Linked DNA regions of Saccharopolyspora erythraea NRRL 2338. The protein of the gene in region 1 interacts with the protein of each later gene in a pairwise test. Links are inferred from orthologs where the notes say so. Each region holds a gene or a part of one and is shown on either strand. Other genes may lie near its edges.

Region 1 (5,500 bases):
GTCGACCTCCACCGCGACGCCCCGCCCGCCCGCGGCCGTCACCATCTCCGCGGTGTCCTCAATGGTCTCCGGGCGGTCGTAGTCCGAACGCCGCTGCCGCGTGCTCCGTCCGGTGCAGTACACGGTGGCCCCGGCCGTGCCGAGCTCCACGGCGATCCCCCGTCCCGCGCCGCGGGTCGCCCCCGCCACCAGCGCGACCTTGCCGTGCAGTGGTGCGTTCATCCGTCGGTTCCCCTCACTGTCGTGCCGTTCACCAGTGGAACCGATGCTCGCGGTCAAATCCGACACCTCCGGTCGTGTTTTCCCCGCATCGCGCGAAGCCGACCTCGCGGTGCCTGGCCCCCGGCCGTCACCCGCGCGGTACGGTGTCGGTGGTGATCACGCTGCGGCGTGCGAACCGGACAAGGGGAGGACCGAGCTCGGCTCTGTGCGCGGCGCGACACACCTGGTAGGGCACGCGGCGTGGCTGCTGGACTCAAAGGCATCGGGATGCCTACCGTCCGCACGGGGTTGACAACGCCCGGGCGTCGAGAGTCCGGCTGTCGAATCAGCACCAGAGCACAGAGCCACGATCAGGAAGGCGGATCCGATGACGCCCCCGCACAACTACCTCGCGGTGATCAAGGTCGTCGGCATCGGTGGTGGCGGCGTCAACGCCGTGAACCGCATGATCGAGGTCGGGCTCAAGGGTGTCGAGTTCATCGCGGTGAACACCGACGCGCAGGCCCTGCTGATGTCCGACGCCGACGTCAAGCTCGACATCGGCCGGGAGCTCACCCGCGGGCTGGGAGCGGGCGCGGCGCCGGAGGTCGGCCACAAGGCCGCCGAGGACCACAAGGAGGAGATCGAGGAGGTCCTCAAGGGCGCCGACATGGTCTTCGTGACCGCGGGCGAGGGCGGCGGCACCGGTACCGGTGGCGCACCGGTCATCGCCTCGGTCGCGCGCAAGCTCGGCGCGCTGACCATCGGCGTGGTCACCCGTCCGTTCTCCTTCGAGGGCAAGCGGCGGGCCAACCAGGCCGAGCAGGGCATCAAGGAGCTGCGCGACTGCTGCGACACCCTGATCGTCATCCCCAACGACCGGCTGCTGCAGCTCGGCGACATCGGCGTGAGCCTGATGGACGCCTTCCGCTCCGCCGACGAGGTCCTGCTCTCCGGTGTCCAGGGCATCACCGACCTGATCACCACCCCCGGCCTGATCAACCTCGACTTCGCCGACGTCAAGAGCGTCATGTCCGGCGCGGGCAGCGCGCTGATGGGCATCGGCTCGGCGAGAGGGGAGGGCAGAGCCGTGCAGGCCGCGCAGAAGGCGATCAACTCGCCGCTGCTGGAGGCGTCCATGGAGGGCGCGCACGGCGTGCTGCTGGCCATAGCGGGCGGTTCGGACCTCGGCCTGTTCGAGATCAACGAGTCGGCCTCGCTGGTGCAGGAGTCCGCGCACCCCGAGGCCAACATCATCTTCGGTACGGTGATCGACGACTCGCTTGGCGACGAGGTCCGCGTGACCGTGATCGCCGCGGGCTTCGACGCAGGCACCCCGACGCACAAGAAGCTCGAACCGACCAAGGTCGGCTCCCGCGACGCGGTCGCCTCCGGTGAGGCGGGCCGCGTCACCGAGGGCCAGGTCGTCGGCAGCAAGCCGGAACCCGAGCCCGAGCCGCAGCAGCAGGCCCCGACGCCCCCGGCGCCCGAGCCCGCCGCGCAGCAGCCCGCGCCTCCGCAGCCCGCGCCTCCGCCGGCCCCGGCCCAGCCCGAACCGCAGCCGGAGCCGCAGCCCCAGCCGCCGCAGCAGCAGGCGCCCGCACCGGCGCAGCACCACGAGCCCGAGCGTCCGCAGCCCCAGCAGGAGCAGCGCGACAACACCGACCAGCGCGGCGGTTTCGCGCAGCGCTCCCCGGTCTTCGGTGGCGACGGAGCAGGACCGAGCGTGTCGGTGCCGACCCGCGCCGGCGGCAGCGGCTACCCGTCGCACGCGGGCATGAGCGGCTCGCTGCCGAACCGGGCGGTGCCGGTCACCGACGACAACGACGACGACGTCGACATCCCGCCGTTCATGCGCCGCTGAACGGCCCGGCCCGCGCGGTCCGCGTCGTGGGCATGCGGTGCTGTCGCCGCGATGAGCGAGAATCGACACCGGAGAGCTTCGGCCTCCGGTGTCGTTTTCGTTCGGGCGGGCGAGCCGGCCCGTGGGAGGGATGGAGAGCCAGTGCGGATTCGTCGCGTGATCACCACGCGGGAAGGCGGTGCGTCCCGGCCGCCGTTCGACTCGTTCAACCTCGGCGGCCGGGTCGGTGACGACCCGGCGGCGGTGGCGGCCAACCAGCGCAAGCTCGCCGAGGGCATCGGCCTCGCCGAGGACCGGCTGGTGTGGATGGAGCAGATCCACGGCCGCAACGCCGCCGTCGTCGACGGCCCGGTCCCGGAGCCGGTCGAGGCGACCGACGCGCTGGTGACCGCCGAGCCGGGGCTCGCGCTGGTGGCGCTGACCGCCGACTGCGTGCCGGTGCTGCTCGGCGACCCGGAGAGCGGCGTGGTGGCGGCCGTGCACGCCGGCCGGGTCGGTGCCCGCGTCGGGGTCGTGGTGTCCGCGCTGAAGGCCATGCGGGAGGCCGGAGCCCGGCTCGACCGCATCGAGGCGCTGCTCGGTCCGGCGGCCTGCGGCGAGTGCTACGAGGTGCCGCCGGAGATGCAGGCCGACGTGGAGCTGCACCTGCCCGGCAGCGCCTGCAAGACGAGCAAGGGCACCACCGGCCTCGACATCCGGGCCGGGCTCTGGGAGCAGCTCGCGGCCGCCGGGATCGCCCGGATCGGCGTCGACCCGCGCTGCACGATGGAGTCCCGCGAGCTCTACAGCCACCGCCGCGACGGCGGCCGGACCGGCCGCTTCGCCGCGGTCGTGTGGGCGGAGCCGGAGGACCAGCGGTGAGCGAGGACAGCAGGCAGGAGCGCAAGGCCGAGATCGCCGAGTCGCTGCGGGAGGTGCGCGAGCGCGTCGACGCCGCATGCCGCGCCGCGGGCAGGCAGCCGGAGGAGGTCGAGCTGCTGGCGGTCACCAAGACCTTCCCGGCCGGCGACGCGGCGCTGCTGGCCGACCTGGGGCTGACCGAGCTGGCCGAGAACCGCGAGCAGGAGGCGCGCGGCAAGGTCGCCGAGTTCGCCGAGCTGCGCCCGGAAGCCGCGGTGCGCTGGCACATGATCGGGCAGTTGCAGCGCAACAAGGCCCGCTCGGTGGTTCGCTGGGCCGACGTCGTGGAGTCGGTCGACAGCGTGCGGCTCGCGGAGGCGCTGCGGCGGGCGGCGGCCAACGCGCTCGACGCCGGTGAGCGCAGCGAACCGCTCGACGTGCTGATCCAGGTCGGCCTCGACGATGCCGCCGGGCGCGGAGGATGTCCGCCCGGCGACGTTTCGGCACTCGCCGCCGAGATCACCCGCCACAGTGATCTTCGGTTGCGGGGAGTGATGGCGGTGGCACCCCTTGGCGGAGACCCGGATGTGGCTTTCGCTACACTTTCCGGGATTGCCCGGCGCCTGCAGGAGGACTACCCCGAAGCTGTTGAAATGTCGGCTGGAATGAGCGGCGACCTCGAGAGTGCGGTGGCGCACGGCTCGACACGCGTGCGTGTCGGAACTGCGCTGCTGGGAGGTCGCCGGTTAATCTCGCCGTAGCCGTATCGGGGGGTCGAGGGTCGGCCGCTCGCGCTCGGCTGCTTTGGAGTCGCAGAGGAAGGGCATGCCGATGAGCGCTTTGCACAAGCTGAAGGCTTACTTCGGCATGGTCCCCGCCGACGAGATCGACGAGGTCTACGACGACGAGGTGGCCTACCGCGACCGCTACGCGGACCCCGACACCTCCTACGACGCACCATCCGACCGGGTGGGTGGCCGCCGGCGCGTGGCCGGCGGTGTCCGGGGCGGCTTCCAGCCGGAGGCCGAGGAGGACGGCGGCGACTACGGCGAGGAGTTCCGCGAGCCTGCGCGTTCGCGCAGGCAGTGGGCCCCGCCGGAGACGCCCGTCCGAGCGCCCCTGGGCTCGGACGCGCACCGGGAGCAGGTCTCCCGGCTGCGTGCCGTAACCGATACCGGCAGTCATTTCAACTTGAGCAAGATCACAACACTGCATCCCCGCAGTTACAGCGAGGCCCGCACCATCGGTGAGCAGTACCGCGACGGCACTCCGGTGATCATGAACCTGACGGAGATGGACGAAGCGGACGCCAAGCGGCTGGTGGACTTCGCCGCCGGGCTGGCGTTCGCGCTCCGCGGTTCGATCGAGAAGGTCACCAATCGAGTGTTCTTGCTCTCACCGCCCAACGTGGACGTGGCGGCCGAGGACAAGCGCCGTCTCGCCGAGGGCGCCTTTTTCAACTACGGGTGAGTGGTGGCACAGTTGAGGCGTGGAACCGGCGCTGATCGTTCTTTATTACGTTCTCTTCTTCTTCTGGCTGCTGCTCACGGCACGTATCGTGATCGAGCTCGTTCGGGTGTTCGCGCGCGACTGGCGCCCCGCAGGGGGGGTTGCAATCGCGTTGGAGAGCATCTACACAGTGACCGACCCGCCGATCCGACTTCTGCGTCGGGTGATCCCGACGGTCCGGATCGGCGGCGTCGGACTGGACCTATCGATTATGGTGCTGCTGCTGGTTGTGTTCATACTGATGCAACTGGTGAAGTCCGGGTGACGGGGAACCCGGACGACCCGCAGCCGAGGAGTGCGTGAGGTGATCTTGTGGGCTTGACCCCCGCCGACGTTCATAACGTCGCGTTCAGCAAACCTCCGATCGGCAAGCGGGGCTACAACGAGGACGAGGTTGACGCTTTCCTCGACCTGGTTGAAGCCGAGCTTGCCCGCCTGGTCGAGGAGAACAACGACCTGCGCAGCCAGGTCGAGCAGCTGGAGTCGCAGCTGCAGACCGCGCAGGTCGACCTGGACGACGCCCGCAGCCAGGCGGCGCAGGTCTCCGCGGCACCGGCACCGGTGGAGGAGCCCCGTCGGCTGGCGCCGGTCCCGGCGCCGACCGCTGCTGAGCAGACGTCGCCGGGTGGCGATCATCACGTGCAGGCCGCCAAGGTGCTCGGCCTCGCGCAGGAGATGGCCGACCGCCTGACCGGGGAGGCCAAGGCCGAGGCCGACGGCATGCTGTCGGAGGCCCGGACCAAGTCCGAGCAGCTGCTCTCCGACGCGCGCGCCAAGAGCGACAGCATGGTCAACGAGTCGCGCACCCGCGCCGAGACCATGCTCAACGACGCGCGGACCAGGGCCGAGACCCTGGAGCGGCAGGCCAGGGAGAAGGCCGCCGGGCTGGAGCGCGACGCCCAGCGCAAGCACGCCGAGGTGATGGGCAACATCACGCAGGAGAAGAACGCGCTCGAGAAGAAGATCGACACCCTTCGCACCTTCGAGCGCGAGTACCGGACCAGACTGCAGACCTACCTGGAGTCGCAGCTCCGCGAGCTGCAGGACCGCGGTTCGGCGGCGCCGGCCGAGAGCGGCAGCCGCTCC
Region 2 (10,229 bases), 220 kb from region 1 along the record:
ACGGACCCGCACTCCAGGTACAGCGTCCAGACCGTGGGCATCTCCGCGACGGGCTCAAGGATGCCCGCCACAGGTGTCTTCGCCGCGAAGGCGACGCTGTAGTCGGGCTGCTGGCGCCACGTCCAGCCGAACAGGCCGGTGTAGAAGTCCCGGGCGTTGCCGGGGTCGGTCGTGGCCAGGTCCACCCAGGCGGGTGAGCCAACTGCACTGGGCATTGCGCCTCCCGGTTCCGGACGGGATACGACGCACCAATGGTGCTGGCAACCGGCGCTCGGCACCCGTCGAAACCGCTCCGGGAACCGGTAGCGCTGAGTGATCGGTGACACGTACCGTGATCGTCGGCGGGCCGGCGCCGCGGCCACCGCCCGAACGAGAACCGGGTGGCGTATCAAGCCGACCCCAGGCGGCCCGCGAAGTTACTCTTCGGTGCTTTTTCCGCAACGTGAACGCCCCCGAATGACGCCTTGATACTCGGCGCGAGCCGTGATCGACTTATATCGGTCACTCAGGGTGTGCGCGTTACACCCGAGGACTTGCAAGGGCAACGCAGACGGGCAACAGGAGCAGCCATGGCCGACCGCGCCGCGAAGCCGGTGACCGCGGGCCTGAGCCAGGTTGCCCAGATGGACCGGCGCGAGCGCGCCCGCATCGTCCGCCAGCTCTGCCAGCAGTACCCGGCGTTCCGGTCGCTGCTCACCCAGGTGACGGTGGCCCGGGGAGTGGCGTTCGGCTCCGGGCTGGCGCTGGCGCTGGCGGTGATGTTCCTCGCGCAGGGCGTCTCGGTCTGGTGGATCGCGACGCTGGTCCTGGGCGGGCTGGTCGGGTTCGGCTACGTCGCCGTCGTCCTCACCGACAGCCGTTTCGACCTGCTGCTCGCCGTGCTCGGCGCGCACCGCACGGACGAGTTGCACGGGCGGCTGGTGACCGACCAGATCTACGGCGAGGAGAAGCAGGACTCGCAGCAGTCCGCGACGCCTGTGATCAACTCCCGGCCCGCGATGGGCACGGCCCGCCTGCTGCGCAGGCAGAACGCCTCCTGAAGCCGCGCGGGCCTCACCTGACGGCGATCGACAGCGCCGCGGCGATCTCGTCCCCGAGGAAGTGCGTCTGGGCTTCCGGCGGTTCGCCGACCCGCACCACCAGCGGCCCGCCGAACGGCTTGCGCTCGACGATCTCGATGCGGGTGCCCAGCGTGATGTGGTGGTCGGTGAGGTAGCGCAGCAGCTCCGAGTCGGTGTCCCAGACGCGGGCGACGGTGCCGACCGTGCCGGGCTCGACCTGGTCGAGCAGCTTGGTGGCCGGCTTCTCGACCACGCCGTCGGCGGTCGGGATCGGATCGCCGTGTGGGTCGTGGGTGGGGTGGCCGAGCTTGGCGGCGATGTGCTCGACGAGCTCGTCGGAGACCGCGTGCTCGAGCGCGTCGGCCTCGCGATGCACCTCGTCCCAGGTGTAGTCCAGCTCCTCCACCAGGAACAGCTCGATCAGGCGGTGCCTGCGCAGCACGTCGTAGGCCAGCCGCCTGCCCTGCGGGGTGAGTTCGACGCTGCGGTAGCGGACGTGGGTGACCAGGCCGAGCTGGGAGAGCTTGTTGATCATGCCGGAGACCGAGGACGGGCTGAGCCCGAGGCGCTGGGTCAGGGTCGCGTTCGTGACGGGCACGCCGCGCTCGCTGAGCCCGTAGATCGCCCGGACGTAGTCCTCGACGGAGGACGACGGACGCTCGGCCATGCTTGTCATGGTCTCAACGATAGAGCCGTGGACACCGCAACCGATGCGTGCCCGTTGATGAACCGGTCGTGTCGGGGCGCCGCACCACCGACCGGGCTGTTCGGGGCCGCCGTACCTGGCCGGTCCTCACACCGCGGCGGCCCGCGCGGCGCGCCGACGGCGTCGGCGCAGCGCCTCGGCGACGAGGCCCTGGCCGGGAGCGGCCAGGTAGACCACGCCGAACAGGCAGGCCTGGCAGAGCACGATCATCCCGCCGGTCGAGGTGTCGACGTGGAAGCTGAGGTAGGTGCCCAGCACACCGCTGAACACCGACAGCGCGGCGGCCACGGCGAGCATCCGGGAGAACCGGCGGGTCAGCAGGAACGCGGTCGCCCCGGGCGTGATGAGCATCGCGGTCACCAGGATGACCCCGACCGCCTGCAACGCCACGACCACCGTCAGCGCGAGCATCGTCAGCAGCAGCGCGGCGATGCGCCGCGGGTTGAGGCCGATGGCGTGGGCGTGGGTGGGGTCGAAGGCGTAGAGGGTGAGGTCGCGCCGCTTGAGCAGCGCGACGGTGAGCACCAGGCCCGCGATGACCAGCACCTGGATGATGTCGCTGTCGGAGACGCCCAAGACGTTGCCGAACAGGATGTGGTTGAGGTCGACCTGGCTCGGGATCCGCGAGACCAGCACCAGCCCGAGCGCGAACAGGCCGGTGAACACCACGCCGATCGCCGCGTCGCCCTTGAGCTTGGTCGTGGACCGCACGGCGGCGATCAGGCCCACCGCCAGGGTGCCGAACAGGAACGCGCCCGCGGAGAACGGCAGCGAGAGCACGTAGGCAAGCACGACCCCTGGCAGCACGGCGTGCGAGACGGCGTCGCCGAGCAGCGACCAGCCGATGAGCGTCACCCAGCACGACAGCACCGCGCACACCAGGCCGGCGACGACGCTGATCAGCAGGGCCCGTTGCATGAACCCGAACTGCAGGGGCTCGACGATCCACTGCACCACGTCGTTCACCGCGCTCCTCCCGGATCGTCCGTCGACCGCCGGCCGCGTGCCGGACCGTCCGCAGCCCGCCACGCCATGCTGTGCCCCGAGGCGCTCACCGCACACCTCCAGCCTCGTCGCCCGGCCTGGCGGCGGCCACCTCGGCGCCGAACGTGCGTGCGAGGGTCTCCGGCGCGAGCACCTCGTCGAGCGGGCCGTGCGCGATCACGCGCTGCTGGATCAGGACGGCCTCGTCGCACAACGCCGGCACGCTGGCCAGGTCGTGGGTGGAGATCATGATCGTGCGCCCCTCGCCGCGCAGCGCCCGCAGCAGCTCGGCGATGGTCGCCTCCGACCGCTTGTCGACCCCGGCGAACGGCTCGTCGAGGAACAGCAGCCGGGCGTCCTGGGCGATCCCCCTGGCCACGAAGGCCCGCTTGCGCTGCCCGCCCGACAGCGCGCCGATCGGATTGCCCGCCAGGTCGGTGAGACCGACCCGCTCCAGAGCCGCCGCGACCGCGGCCCGGTCGGCCGCGCGGGGCCTGCGGGTGAGGCCGAGGTGGCCGTAGCGGCCCATCATCACGACGTCGGCGACGGTCACGGGGAAGGTCCAGTCGACGGCCTCGGACTGCGGGACGTAGGCGATCAGGCCCTCCCGGCGGGCCTGCCTGGGCGAGCGCCCGAGCAGCCGGATCGTGCCGTGGTCCGGGCGCACCAGGCCCATCAGGGCCTTGAACAGCGTCGACTTTCCGGATCCGTTCATGCCGAGCAGTCCGCAGACCTGCCCGGCGGGCACGTCCACGGTGACGTCGTCCAGCGCCAGCGTCTCGCCGTAGTGGACGGTGACGCCGTGCGCGCTGATCCCGGCGCTCATCGCGCACCTCCGGTCAGCCCGGCCACGATGCTCTCGGCGTCGTGGCGCAGCAGGTCGAGGTAGGTGGGGACCGGGCCGCCGGGCTCGGACAGCGAGTCGACGTAGAGCTTCTCGCCCATCCGGGCACCGGTCTCGGCGGCCACCTGCCGCTGGGCCTTGTCGTTGACCGTCGACTCGCAGAACACCGCGGGCACCTGGTTGTCGCGGACGAAGCCGGTGGTGTCCTTGATCTGCTGCGGAGTGCCTTCCTCGTCGCTGTTGACCGGCCACAGGTACGCCTCGCGCAGACCCGCGTCGCGCGCCAGGTAGGAGAACGCGCCCTCGCAGGTGACCAGCGCCCGGTGGTGTCCGGGCAGCCGGGCCAGCTCCGCGCGCAGGTACTGGTCGATCTCGCCGATCCGCCGCAGGTAGGCGTCGGCGTTGGCGTGGAAGGTGGCGGCGTTCGCGGGGTCGAGGCGGGAGAGCGCGTCGCGGATGTTGGTGACGTAGACGGCGGCGTTGCGCGGCGACATCCACGCGTGCGGGTTGGCCTTGCCGTCGTACTGGCCGCTGCGGATCGGCATCGGCTGGACGCCGCTGGTGAGCGTGACGTGGCGGGCCTCGCTGCGCTGCACGAACCGGTCGAACCAGCGCTCCAGGCCGAGCCCGTTGTCCAGGACCAGGTCGGCCTTGGCGCCCTTGAGCAGGTCGCTCGGCGTGGGCTCGTACTCGTGGATCTCGGTGCCGGGCTTGGTGATCGACTCGACCGCGACCTTGTCCCCGGCGACGTTGCGGGTCATGTCGGCGATCACGGTGAAGGTCGTGACGACGTGCTTGCGCCCGTCGTCGGCGGGCGCGCCCGCGACGGTGCCGCAGGCCGTCGCCGCGAGCGCCAGCGCGCACGTCACGGCGATGAACGTGTTTCGGCGGGCTGATGCTCGAGATTTCGCCACGGCGAAAACTGTACTAGGTGCGTTGACCGCCACCAAGGGGTGTGATCGAAGCGGGACGTGGGACACTGGGGGACGCTATGTCTGCATCCCTGCCGCTTGTCTTCGACGCGCCCCGCCGCGGCATGCCGCCCCGGCACCTCGCCGACCTCTCGGCCGACGAGCGGCGCGCGGCCGTCACCGAGCTGGGCGAGAAGCCGTTCCGCGCCCGCCAGCTCGCGCACCACTACTTCGGCCGCCTCAACGCCGACGTGGAGTCGATGACCGACATCCCGGCGGGCAGCCGCGCCAAGCTCGGCGCCGACCTGCTGCCCACGCTGCTCACGCCGGTCCGCAACCTCGACACCGACGAGGGCACGACCCGCAAGACGCTGTGGCGCGCCCACGACGGCACGCTGCTGGAGAGCGTGCTGATGCGCTACCCGGACCGCGCCACGGTCTGCATCTCCAGCCAGGCGGGCTGCGGGATGGCGTGCCCGTTCTGCGCGACCGGCCAGGGCGGCCTGCAGCGCAACCTGTCCACCGCCGAGATCGTCGACCAGGTCCGCTCGGCGGCGGCGATGATGCGCGACGGCGAGGTGCCCGGCGGGCCGGGCAGGCTGTCCAACGTCGTGTTCATGGGGATGGGCGAGCCGCTGGCCAACTACAAGCGCGTGATCAACGCGGTGCACCGCATCTGCGATCCCGCGCCCGAGGGCCTGGGCCTGTCGCAGCGCTCGGTCACGGTCTCCACGGTCGGCCTCGTGCCCGCCATCAGGCGGATGACCGCCGAGGACCTGCACGTCACGCTCGCGGTGTCGCTGCACACCCCCGACGACGAGTTGCGGGACACCCTGGTGCCGGTCAACAACCGGTGGAAGGTCGAGGAGGTCCTGCAGGCGGCCAGGGGCTACGCCGACCACACAGGGCGGCGGGTGTCGATCGAGTACGCGCTGATCCGCGACATCAACGACCAGCCGTGGCGCGCCGACCTGCTCGGCAAGCTGCTGCACAAGCACCTCGGCCAGTTCGTGCACGTCAACCTGATCCCGCTGAACCCCACGCCGGGCAGCAAGTGGGACGCCAGCCCCAAGCCCGTCGAGCGCGAGTTCGTGCGCCGCGTGCGCGAGGCGGGCGTGCCGTGCACCGTGCGCGACACCCGGGGGCAGGAGATCGCCGCGGCCTGCGGCCAGCTCGCCGCCGAGGAGTAGGCCGGGCGTCTGGGAGACATTCGCGCAGGTTGGACGCAGCGCGAAGCGTTCGGGTCTCACGCGCTCGCAGTTCCATGCGCGTGCGGCACGGCACTACCTCAAGTACCTCGAACGGGAGTCTCTGACGGCGAGATCGACGCCGCCCTCGAACTCCTCGGAGAGAGTGACGGTTCCGCTGCGATGGCTGCCGATGCCGGTCGGCAGTTGCCGGCGCACGCGGAGGACGAGTGGTGATCGAACCGGGCAGCGCCCATTGGGAATGCGCGATGTGGATGCGGGACGACGTCTGGTGCTCGAACTCTGACGAGGACTCCGCAAGGTCGGAGATGTGCGTGCCGTGCACCGTGCGCGACACCGGGGGCAGGAGATCGCCGCGGCCAGCGCCAGCTCGCCGCCGAGGAGTGGGCCCCTGGGCGATGCGGCCGGGTCAGGTCCAGATGCCCGAGGTGCCGCGCCGGTGGCTGCCGACGAGGTGGGTGTCGACCATCCCGATCGCCTCCATCAGGGCGAACATCGTCGTGGGGCCGACGAAGGCGAAGCCCTTGCGGCGCAGCGCCTTGGCCAGCGCGGCCGACTCCGGGGAGCGTGTCGGCACCTCCGCCGTCGTGCGCGGCGCCGGCGTCGTCTCCGGCCGGAACGACCAGACGAGCGCGTCGAGGCCGCCCTCGGCCCGCAGCGCGAGGGTGGCTCGGGCGTTGGTGACGGTCGCGCGGACCTTCAGGCGGTTGCGCACGATCCCGGGGTCGGCCAGCAGCCGTTCGACGTCGGCCTCGGTGTAGGCGGCGACCGCCTCGGGGTCGAAGTCGTCGAACGCCTTGCGGAACGCGGGCCGCTTGCGCAGGATCGTCGCCCACGACAGGCCGGCCTGGAACGCTTCCAGGCTGATGCGTTCGTAGAGCGCCTGCTCGCCGCGCACCGGCATGCCCCACTCGGTGTCGTAGTAGTCGCGCAGCAGCGGGTCGCTCGCCGCCCACGGCGGCCGGGCGAGGCCGTCCGCGCAGATCACCGCGCCGGTGGAGTCCGCGGCGTGCTCGTCGGAGGCGGGCGTCGGGTCGGCGGGCATCAGAACAGCCTGCCCTCCTTCGCCTCCGACGGTTCCTCCAGCGCGAGCAGGAACCGCTTGCGTTCGAGGCCGCCGGCGTAACCGGTGAGCTTGCCGTCCGCGCCGACGACGCGGTGGCACGGCACGATCACCGACAGCGGGTTGCGGCCGTTGGCCGCGCCGACCGCCTGCGAGTAGCCGACGCCGCCCAGCTCGCGCGCCAGGTCGCCGTAGGTGCGCGTCTCGCCGTAGGGGATGCGGGTGAGCAGTTCCCAGACGCGCTGGTGGAACTCGTCGCCGCGCGGGGCCAGCGGCAGGTCGAAGGTGGTCCGCTCGCCGGCGAAGTACTCGCCGAGCTGGCGCTCGGTCTCCTCGAAACCGGTGTCCACGCGCGGTCCCATGCTCTCGTCGCCGGGCCTGCGCCGGTGGTCCTCGAAGTACAGGCCGACCAGCGCGCCGTCGGTGGCGACGGCGGTCAGTTCGCCGACCGGTGAGTCGATCGCCGCGTGCACCGTGCTCATGTCGTCTCCTCGGGTCCTCGTGTCCTCCGTCCGGTAGACGTTCGGGCGGGGCCGAGCGTGAGACGGCGACGCGCTGACGCTAGCCGAGCGCACCGACGGTTAGGCTCGGCCGGTCGAGGTGCCTAGGGAGGAGTGGCGGCGCATGGAGATCTGGGTCAACCCGGCGTGTTCGAAGTGCCGGTCGGCGGTGTCGCTGCTGGACGAGGCCGGTGCCGACTACACGGTGCGCAAGTACCTGGAGGACCCGCCGAACGAGCGGGAGCTCGCCGAGGTGCTGGACCGGCTCGGGCTGGAGCCGTGGGACATCGCCAGGACCGGTGAGGAGACGGCGAAGCGGCTGGAGATCTCCACCTGGGAGCGGACGCCCGCCGAGCGCCCGCGGTGGATCCAGGCCCTGGTGGCGAACCCGGAGCTGATCCAGCGCCCGATCATCACAGCCGACGACGGCACCGCGGTCGTCGGCCGCACTCCGGACGCGGTGGCTTCGATGCTGCGTTGAGCCGGGGCCGGCGGGGCGCCGGGACGCCGGACGCCCCTCGCTCCCGGGCGTGAGAGCGAGGGGCGCTTCCAGGTCCGGGCGGCCCCTGGTGAGGTGCTCGCACCAGGGACCGGCCCGGCGCGGGCCGCGAGGTCTCCCGGCGAGTCCCCCCGGGCCCGGTCTCGGGGCCTGCGCTCAGCGCGTGTGCTCCACGATGGCCTCTTCGAGGACGCGCAGCCCCTCGTCGAGCAGGTCGTGGCCGATCACCAGCGGTGGCAGCAGCCGGATGACGTTTCCGTAGGTGCCGCAGGTCAGCACGACGACGCCCTTCTCGTGGCAGGTCTTCGCGATCCGCGAGGTCAGCTCGGGGTCGGGCTCGTCGCCGCCTGCCTTGACGAACTCGACGCCGATCATCGCGCCCCGGCCGCGGACGTCGAGGATCCGGTCGGTGTACTCGGCCACGCTGCGCAGGCGGGGCATGACCGCGTCCTGGATCCCCCGGGCGGCGGCGGCGAGGTCCTGCTCGCGCATCGCCCGGATCGAGCCCAGCGCGGCGGCGCACGCCAGCGGGTTGCCGCCGTAGGTGCCGCCCAGGCTGCCCGGGGGCAGCGCGTCCATCAGCTCGGCGCGGCCGGTGACCGCGGCCAGCGGCAGCCCGCCCGCGATGCCCTTGGCGGTGGTGATCAGGTCCGGCACCACGTTCTCGTGGTCGCAGGCGAACCAGGCGCCGGTGCGGCAGAAGCCGGTCTGGATCTCGTCGGCGACGAACAGCACGCCGTTGTCGGTGCACCACTTCGAGATCGCGGGCAGGAACCCGGGCGCGGGCTCGATGAAGCCGCCCTCGCCCTGCAACGGCTCGATCATCACCGCGGCCACGGTGTCGGCGCCGAGCTGCTTCTCGATGCGGTCGACGGCCTCGCGGGCGCTCTCGGCGCCGCTGCGCTGGTCGCGCGCAGGGTAGGACATCGGCACCCGGTACACCTCGGGTGCGAACGGCCCGAAGCCGTGCTTGTACGGCTTGGACTTGGCGGTCAGCGCCATCGTGAGGTTGGTGCGGCCGTGGTAGGCGTGGTCGAACACCACGACCGCCTGCCTGCCGGTGGCTCGGCGGGCGATCTTGACCGCGTTCTCCACCGCCTCGGCACCGGAGTTGAACAGCGCGCTGCGCTTGTCGTGGTCGCCGGGCGTGAGCTGGGCCAGCTCCTCGCAGACCTGCAGGTAGTTCTCGTAGGGCGTGACCATGAAGCAGGTGTGGGTGAACTCGCCCGCCTGCCTGCGCACCGGCTCCACGACCTCCGGGGCGGCGTTGCCGACGTTGGTCACCGCGATGCCGGAACCGAGGTCGATCAGCGAGTTCCCGTCGACGTCCCGCAGCACGCCCCCGGCCGCCTCGGTGACGAACACCGGCAGCACGCTGGAGACGCCGGCGGCGACCGCGGCGGTGCGGCGCTGCTGCAGCTCGCGCGACAGCGGGCCCGGGATCTCCGTGCGCAGCTCGCGGACCTGGGGCAGGGACATCGTTGTGGTCACTGGCGACCTCCTTCACGTCTTGGCAGCGACCACTTTCCGGGGTGCGCGTCGCGACCGGCAGTGGACAATTTGGTTAAATGCCGGCCGCTGTTTCAACGTTCTGTCAGGTGGTTCGCGATGTCGTTGACCTTGCGGGAGCTCGCCGCCGACCGCGCGCTGGGTCTGGTCGCGCACGCCGGCGCCGAAGCGCTGGAGCGGCCGATCTCGTGGGTGCACGGCAGCGAGCTGGACGACCCGACCCCGTTCCTGGAGGGCGGGGAGCTGCTGCTCACGACCGGTCTCTCGCTCCGGCCGGAGAACTGCGCGGAGTTCGTCGACCGGCTGACTGGCGTGGGCGTGGCCGGGCTCGGGTTCGGCGTCGGCCTGAGCCACGAGCGGGTCCCGCCTGCGCTCGAGGAAGCCGCGGCGCGGGCGGGGCTGCCGCTGCTGGAGGTCCCGAGGCGGACGCCGTTCATCGCGATCAGCAAGGCGGTGTCGCGGGCGATCGCGGCCGAGGAGTACGCCGGGCTGCGCCGCACCAGCCGGGCGCAGCACGAGCTGGCGCGGGCCGCGGGCACCGCGCACGGGCTGGCCGCGGTCGTGCGCAAGCTGTCGTCGCTCCTGGACGCCTGGGTGCTCCTGCTCGACGCGGCGGGCGGACTGATGCACGTCGCTCCCGCCTCGGCCGCCTCCCGGCTGCCCGCGCTGGCCGCCGACGTCGACCGGCTGCGCGCCAAGAAGGGGCTCGCCGCGGCGGGGGTGTCGGTGGCAGGCCAGGAGGTCAGCATGCAGGCGCTGGGCGGCCGGGCCCGCGGGTTCCTGGTCGTCGGCCGCGACGAGCCGCTGGGCACCACCGACCACCACGTCATCAACTCCGCCGCCTCGCTGCTGACGCTGGCGCTGGAGCAGGTCGAGGCGCTGGGGTCGGCCCGGCGCAGGCTGCGCTCGGGATTCCTGCGGCTGATGCTGCGCGGCGAGCCGGT

Evidence for each region.
Region 2: the proteins of ftsZ (region 1) and rlmN interact in binary tests that used the Escherichia coli proteins (3 or more experiments, as listed by UniProt). The link is inferred for Saccharopolyspora erythraea NRRL 2338 from one-to-one orthologs.

What each region holds. Positions count from the first base shown.
Region 1 is NC_009142.1:6,544,202-6,549,701, reverse strand. Bases 1-2,827 are described here. They hold ftsZ (cell division protein FtsZ), read left to right. Parts: upstream 1-589; coding sequence 590-2,065; downstream 2,066-2,827. Other genes in these bases: pgeF (peptidoglycan editing factor PgeF), read left to right, coding at 2,207-2,827; SACE_RS27970 (SDR family oxidoreductase), read right to left, coding at 1-222. In the rest of the region: more of pgeF, read left to right, coding at 2,828-2,926; SACE_RS27955 (YggS family pyridoxal phosphate-dependent enzyme), read left to right, coding at 2,923-3,666; SACE_RS27950 (cell division protein SepF), read left to right, coding at 3,737-4,375; SACE_RS27945 (YggT family protein), read left to right, coding at 4,395-4,679; DivIVA-like cell division protein Wag31, read left to right, coding at 4,727-5,500. UniProt on the Escherichia coli protein: Essential cell division protein that forms a contractile ring structure (Z ring) at the future cell division site. The regulation of the ring assembly controls the timing and the location of cell division.
Region 2 is NC_009142.1:6,758,770-6,768,998, reverse strand. What follows is about bases 3,721-6,641. They hold rlmN (dual-specificity RNA methyltransferase RlmN), read left to right. Parts: upstream 3,721-4,586; coding sequence 4,587-5,696; downstream 5,697-6,641. Other genes in these bases: SACE_RS28890 (DNA-3-methyladenine glycosylase I), read right to left, coding at 6,124-6,641; SACE_RS28900 (metal ABC transporter substrate-binding protein), read right to left, coding at 3,721-4,509. Outside these bases: SACE_RS28925 (VOC family protein), read right to left, coding at 1-215; SACE_RS28920 (hypothetical protein), read left to right, coding at 570-1,040; SACE_RS28915 (metal-dependent transcriptional regulator), read right to left, coding at 1,054-1,728; SACE_RS28910 (metal ABC transporter permease), read right to left, coding at 1,855-2,733; SACE_RS28905 (metal ABC transporter ATP-binding protein), read right to left, coding at 2,819-3,577; more of SACE_RS28900, read right to left, coding at 3,574-3,720; more of SACE_RS28890, read right to left, coding at 6,642-6,759; SACE_RS28885 (methylated-DNA--[protein]-cysteine S-methyltransferase), read right to left, coding at 6,759-7,259; SACE_RS28880 (ArsC/Spx/MgsR family protein), read left to right, coding at 7,402-7,758; gabT (4-aminobutyrate--2-oxoglutarate transaminase), read right to left, coding at 7,933-9,255; SACE_RS28870 (PucR family transcriptional regulator), read left to right, coding at 9,385-10,229.